2 regions of the Pseudorhizobium marinum genome follow, and region 2 is predicted to be linked to the other one. Evidence: predicted binding sites of a transcription regulator. Region 2 holds the regulator's gene; the other holds the start of a gene.
The links. Region 2 encodes LexA, which represses DNA repair genes until DNA is damaged. Its sites were predicted from a motif close to TGTTCNNNNTGTGTTCNG; they were not measured.
Positions count from the first base shown of each region.

Region 1: a site for LexA is predicted at 1,462-1,479, ahead of EO99_RS0103105 (PA0069 family radical SAM protein). Genes of this name have one in related genera too.

Region 1 covers NZ_JMQK01000002.1:194,363-197,767, reverse strand. The annotation lists gene EO99_RS0103110 (ribonuclease HII) at 1-70, opposite strand, end outside; gene EO99_RS0103105 (PA0069 family radical SAM protein) at 246-1,403, opposite strand; gene EO99_RS0103100 (glycosyltransferase family protein) at 1,533-2,051, shown strand; gene moaB (molybdenum cofactor biosynthesis protein B) at 2,055-2,603, opposite strand; gene EO99_RS0103090 (4-(cytidine 5'-diphospho)-2-C-methyl-D-erythritol kinase) at 2,605-3,405, opposite strand, start outside.
Region 2 covers NZ_JMQK01000026.1:34,017-37,421, forward strand. The annotation lists gene kdsA (3-deoxy-8-phosphooctulonate synthase) at 1-493, opposite strand, end outside; gene EO99_RS0122335 (VOC family protein) at 498-1,367, opposite strand; gene lexA (transcriptional repressor LexA) at 1,523-2,239, shown strand; gene EO99_RS0122345 (ComEC/Rec2 family competence protein) at 2,220-3,405, opposite strand, start outside.

The sequences.
Region 1 (3,405 bases), on a different contig from region 2:
GGCTGAAATCCGGGACGAGCGGAGCCTCTTCGAAGAGCATGGGAGAATCGGGGGGCGTGCGAGCTAACATGGCGGCAAACTCGCACGCCCACCCGATCTCCTGCAAGCCCCGGCAGAGTGTGATGCGGTACACTGTCCCACCACGGGGAGGCGGGGGCCGGAGCATTTTTCGGCGGTGGACGGAGGCGGCGTCCGCGCCGAACCCCACCGGAGCGGATCAGAGCCCCGGCAAGTCGTGTGATCCTCTAGAGCAGCGACAGCTGGATGCCGCCGCCGTCTGGCCGGATGAAGAGATCGTCCCGGAGCGGCATGCCGCGGCGGCCCATGCCGAGCCGCTTGGTGGCCATCTCGAAGCGTCGGCCGATCTGCCAGGCATAGGGGCCGGAGCCCTTCATGCGCTTGCCGAAATCGGCGTCGTAGTCCTTGCCGCCGCGCATCGAACGCACCAGCGACATGACGTGCCGGTAGCGATCGGGATAATTGCGCAGCAACCAGTCGCGAAACAGCGGGCTCACCTCCAGCGGCAGCCGCAGCAGCACATAGCTTGCCTCCGTCGCACCGGCAGCGTGCCCGGCATCCAGGATGCGCTCGATCTCGTGATCGTTGAGACCGGGAATGACCGGAGCCGCCATCACCGCCGTCGGGATCCCGGCATCGGTCAGCGCCTTGATTGCCTCAAGTCGTCGGCTCGGCGTCGAGGCGCGCGGCTCCATGGAGCGGGCGAGCTTGCGGTCGAGGGTGGTGACTGAAATGCCGACCTTCGCCAGGCCCTTCGAGGCCATCTCCGAGAGGATGTCGATGTCGCGTACGACCAGCGACGACTTCGTGACGATCGCCACCGGATGATTGGCCTTCTGCAGTACCTCGAGGATCTGCCGCATGATGCGCCACTCCCGCTCGATCGGCTGGTAAGGGTCGGTATTCGTGCCGATCGCGATCGCCCGCACCTTGTAGTCCGGCCGGCTCAGTTCCCGCTCCAGGAGCTTCGGCACATCCGGCTTGGCAAACAGCTTCGCCTCGAAATCGAGGCCCGGGGAAAGTCCCATGAAGCTGTGTGTCGGCCGGGCAAAGCAGTAGATGCAGCCATGCTCGCAGCCGCGATAGGGATTGATCGAGCGGTCGAAGGAGATGTCGGGTGATTCGTTGCGGGTAATCGCGGTGCGCGGCTTCTCCACCTGCACCTCGGTGCGAAACGGCGCCAGTTCCTCCAGCGTCTGCCAGCCATCGTCGAAGGCCTCGCGGCGTTCTGTCTCGAAGCGGCCGCTCGGGTTGAGGCCCGCACCCCTGCCTCGGCGCCGGTCGACGTCGATCCGCAGGCCGGAAGAATTCACCAATGCGTCGGCAATATCAGCCGTATGAGCAGGCGCGAATGCGGCCTGCCTCAACTGGGACAGCTCGTTCATGTGAGGCTCCGGAAGGGAATGATGCCCTTCGTCATGGGCAGATTCCTAAACCGGAAAAGAGAACAATGCAAGAACAAACTGCGGAACGGCGCTGTGGAAATCCATGTTGCAATGCGTTAGAGGTGAAGGATGCTGACAGTTGTCATGGAATGCCACGATCAGGAAAGCGAACTGGCGCAGACCCTTTCAGGTCTGGTCTCTGCAGCCGTCGAGGGGCTGGTCAGTGACGTGGTCGTGCTGGATCGCGGGTCGTCGGATGGTTCGGCCCGCGTTGCGGATGCCGCGGGCTGCCGCTTCCACAGCGACTGGAAGCTTCCCGATGTCCTGGGCACGGCGCGTGGCGAATGGCTGCTGTTCGTCGAGGCGGGAGCCCGGCTTCAGAATGGCTGGATCGACGAGGTTCTGGAGTACATCGCCCTGAACCAGAAGCCGGCGCAGTTCTCGCTGGCACATCACTACCGGCGGCCCTTCCTGCGACGCATCCTCAACAGCGCTCCGCCTCTGGAGCACGGCTTGCTGATGCCGAAGGGGCAGGCTCTGGCGGCTGCCCGCTCGGGCACCAGTCTGGTGTCGCTGGTGGGCGGGCTGAAGCCTATCAGGCTCAGAAGCGAGCTCGTTCCGGCGCGGGTGGCGCGGGCGGCGGGCTGACCCTCAAGCGCCGCCGCGGCGCAGGTGCTCGTCCAGCCGCGGCATGATCTCGATGAAATTGCAGGGCATGTGGCGGTAGTCCAGCTGTGCTTCCAGAATGCCGTCCCAGGCATCCTTGCAGGCACCCGGCGAACCCGGCAGCACGAAGATGAAGGTGGCATTGGCAACGCCGCCGGTCGCCCGCGACTGGATGGTCGAGGTGCCGATCTTGTCGTAGGAAATCCGGTGGAAGACCTCCGAAAACCCGTCCATCCGCTTTTCGAACAGAGGCTCCAGCGCTTCCGGCGTCACGTCGCGACCGGTGAAGCCCGTGCCGCCGGTGGTGATCACCACGTCGATCTCCGGATCCAGTGTCCATGCGTGCACTCTGGCCGCAATCTCCTGTTTGTCGTCCGCCACGATGGCGCGGGCGCGTAGCACATGCCCGGCCCGGGTGATGCGGTCGACGAGCGTGTCACCGGACTTGTCGGTCTCGGGCGTGCGGGTATCGGAGACGGTGAGCACGGCGATGCCGACGGGAATGAAGGAACGGCTCTCGTCAATGCGGCTCATGTCAGGCTCCGGACACGGTTGTCGTGGCTTGGAAATACCATGCGGGTTTCAAGGCTTGAAGACGGGCGGCGGCCCGGTCGGCCTCTGCTCGGGAGGCAAAGACGCCAAAACAGGTGGCACCGGAGCCCGACATCCGCGTCAGCAGCGAGCCTTCGCCATCCAGCAGGACCGAGAGTTCTCCGATCTGCGGTGCCAGTTCCCGTGCCGGTTCCTCCAGGTCATTGCGGAGCGTCGGAAGGATGCGGATCCAGTCGCCGTTCTCCAGCGGCGGCAACGGCATGTTCTGTTTCGATGCCAGCCGCGCGAACACCTGCGGAGTGGAAACGCTGCAGAGCGGATTGCCCAGCACCAGCGCAAGCCGCGGCAGATCCGGGAGAGGGGTGAGGTCGTCGCCGATGCCGCGCGCAATCAACGGCTTCCCTTGCAGGCACATCGGCACGTCGGCGCCGAGCGAGAGTGCAAGCCGCGCCAGATCGGCGGGCGGCAGCTCCGCCTGCCAGAAGCGCAGCAATCCCCTCAGCGTGGCGGCGGCATCGGCAGAGCCGCCACCGATGCCGGAGGCGACGGGAAGGTTCTTCTCCAGATGGATGGCGACCGGAGGTGTCTCAAAACCCGCCGCCGCGAGCAGGCTGCGAAGGCCATCGCGGGCGCGGATGACGAGATTGCTCCCGGCTTCGGTGGCAAGCGTCTCGGAAAACCGTCCCGACAGGCTGAAGACATCCTCTCCCGATGCGGAAAAATGCAGACGGTCGCCGATATCGGCGAAGGTGACGATGCTGTCCAGCAGGTGATAGCCATCGGC
Region 2 (3,405 bases):
TGGCCAGGAACTTCGACTGCACGTTCTTCATGTCCCAGGGGGCGAGAAACTGGCCCTTCTTGACGTTGATGACGCGGCCCGTCTTTGCGGCGGCGATCAGGAGATCGGTCTGGCGGCAGAGGAAGGCGGGGATCTGCAGGATGTCGACCGTCGGCGCCACCAGCGCGCACTGTTCCTCGGTGTGGATGTCGGTGAGGACGGGGAAGCCGAACTCCGTCTTCAGGTCGGCGAAGACTTCCATCGCCTTCTCCAAGCCGATGCCGCGCTTGCCGGAGATGGAGGTGCGGTTCGCCTTGTCGTAGGACGACTTGTAGACGAGCCCGATGCCGAGCTTGCCGCAGAGTTCCTTCAGCACGCCGGCGACCATGAAGGCATGGTCGCGGCTCTCCATCTGGCAGGGGCCGGCAATCAGGGAAAAGCGTGCCGTCTGCGAGAAGAGCACACGGCCGGCGCCCTCGCCCGCATAGACCTCAGAATTCGGGCTCACGTCCATCGCATTACTCCTCGAAGGCAAATACCACTTTCTGCCCGGTGGCCTCCGCCACGATCAGGCGGTTGTCCCGGCGCAGGAACGGCACGTCATTAGCAGCAAGGACCGCCTCTGTCACGGCGAGATCGGCGACGGCAAAGACCACCGAATGCCCGCGCAGGCCGGGTATCGCGCCCCGGTCGGACGAGGAAGCGTCGGGCGGCGTTTGATCCTCGATGACCCGCAGAATGCCGTTGCGGGTTTGGAACACGATGGAATCACCCTGGCGCATGCCCTGCGCCGCCAGCACCGTCTCCAGGAGGTGACACTCCTCCGCCGGTCGAGCCGCAGCCAGCACGATTTCCCGCAGGCCCGAGACGCCGTTGGCATGGCGCGCCAGGGCGCCGATGTCGCGGGGGAGCGCGTTGATCCGCTGGCAGGAAAACAGGAAGAAAGCCGGCGAACGCTCGTCGGCGGCAAAGGCCAGTCGAAAGCTCGCGGTAACCTCTCCACCCTCGGGCAGCGACAGCTTGCGGGAAAACTCCAGGATCTCTCCGGCAGATACGCCCTCCGAACGATAGCCGGCATCTTCCGCGACGGCATCAGCGGTTGCCAGCACGACGGCGGACAATCCGGCATCGGGCAAGATGCGGCGCACCTGCCGGTCGCGGGCGGTGAAGACATTGCCGGTGTCGGACGACCGGTCGTAGGTCGCGCGGTCGGCGACGGCGAGCGGCTCCAGATAGGCGCCGTCCTCCAGGAACACGCAGGCGTTTTCGGTCCCGAACGGATGGCGGGCATCCGGGGCGACCGTGAAGCCCAGGCGCTGGAGCGCTGCGCGCGCCTGCGGCAGCCCGGACACGGGCAGGACCAGGTGATCGATGCTGCGGATGTTCATCATGGTTCCTCTCGGGATACGGACCTCATGAGAGCGTGCTATGCCCTCTTCCGGAAGGGGCGTCTGCGCAATTCGACGGAAATTTTGACCCTTGCGGAACACATGTGGAACAGATACAGTCTGTTCCGTATTTGTTTCACACCGAAGGGGCCACGATGCTCACGCGCAAACAGCAGGAACTGCTTCTCTTCATTCACGAACGGATGAAGGAATCGGGCGTACCGCCCTCCTTCGACGAGATGAAGGATGCGTTGGACCTGGCCTCGAAGTCGGGCATCCACCGGCTGATCACGGCGCTCGAGGAGCGCGGCTTCATCCGCCGCCTGCCCAACCGGGCCCGGGCGCTGGAAGTGATCAAGCTGCCGGAGGCCTACAGCAGCAGCCTGCAACCGCGTCGCGGCTTCTCGCCGAGCGTCATCGAGGGCAGCCTCGGCAAGACGAAGCCGGTACCCGCCCCTGCGGCGCGGGCCGCCAACGACGAGGGCGGCAGCGCGACCGTTCCGGTGATGGGCCGCATCGCCGCCGGCGTGCCGATCTCGGCCATCCAGAACAATACCCACGATATTTCCGTTCCGATCGAGATGCTGGGACCAGGCGAACATTACGCGCTGGAGGTGAAGGGCGATTCGATGATCGAGGCCGGCATCCTCGACGGCGACACGGTCATCATCCGCAACGGCCAGACGGCCGGACCCGGCGACATCGTCGTTGCCCTGGTGGACGACGAGGAAGCCACGCTGAAGCGCTTCCGTCGCCGCGGCGCCTCGATCGCGCTGGAAGCCGCCAACCCGGCTTACGAAACCCGCATCCTGCCGGCGGACCGCGTCAAGGTTCAGGGCAAGCTCGTCGGCCTCATCCGCCGCTACCACTGAGCAGCATCGAGAGCGACTCGGAAAGACTTGGGTCAAAGCTGTCGCTGCGCCATTCGTAGTGGCGATGGCGGGTCCAGGGGCGGTCTATACCGCGCATCGCCGCAGTCGCCTGCCAGCGCCGCATGTCTTCGCTGCCGCTGAAGCGGATCTCCAGAGCGCCGGTCTTTCGCAGCGCCTTGCCGCTGATCAGTAGCGCACCGGAGTAGCAGTGGTCGAAGCGGGCGCGGGGTGCAACGACGACCGCCGCCAGATCACAGCCGATGCCGGTGAGCCGGCCGTCCTCCATCACCGCAACCAACGCTCCCTCGGTCGTGACGGCCAGACACCAGGCTTTCGGCATGCAATGGAAGAGCCCCCTGCTCTCCTCCGCCACCCGGGCCATCTCGCGCATCGCTGTGCGGACCTGTGCCAGCTGATCCGGATCCAGGGGCAGCCGGTCGGGAGGGTCACTGACCAAAATCGCCGCGATATCTCCGGATGGTGACACCTTCGGCGCTAGCGGCTGTTCCAGCCGCAGCGCCCGCTGCCATTGATCGAAGATGAAGTCCGGCGGGCGGGCACGGTTGGTGGCAACAGCCGGCCCGAGAAGCGCCACGAGGGCACCGTCCTCCGCCACCAGAAGATCGCCCGAGGGATGTCGCTGCGCGTGCCAGCTCAGCAGGAAGGCCAGCACCAGAAGCGGCAGGCCAACGAGCCGCAAACGCGTGCGCAGCAGCGCCAGCAGCAGGAAACCGGCCGATGCGATTGCCAGGAACCAGGGGTGCTGGCGGCCGACGGGGACGTCGCCGCCCCAGGCGGCCACGTGGTTTGCCACGGCAATCACCGCGGAAAGACCGTGGCCCATCAGCGTCAGAAAGGGAGCGTCCAGCCCGAAGGGCATCAGCAGCATGCCGACGAGACCGGCCGGCATGACGATGAAGGAGATGATCGGCATCACGGCGAGGTTTGCCGCCAGGCCGTAGCCCGCAAGGCGGTGGAAGTGCTCCATGGAGTAGATGGCCGTGGACAGTCCGCCGATCAGGGAGGTGACGAAGATGCCGACCATGAAATGCCAGCCGGTCGTGGCGACGGCCCATCGGCCCTTGAGCGGCGGAAAGAACGTCGCCTCGGCGTCGGCCGCTCGCCGGCTCCAGACCGCATAGCCGGCAACCAGCGCGACCGTTGCG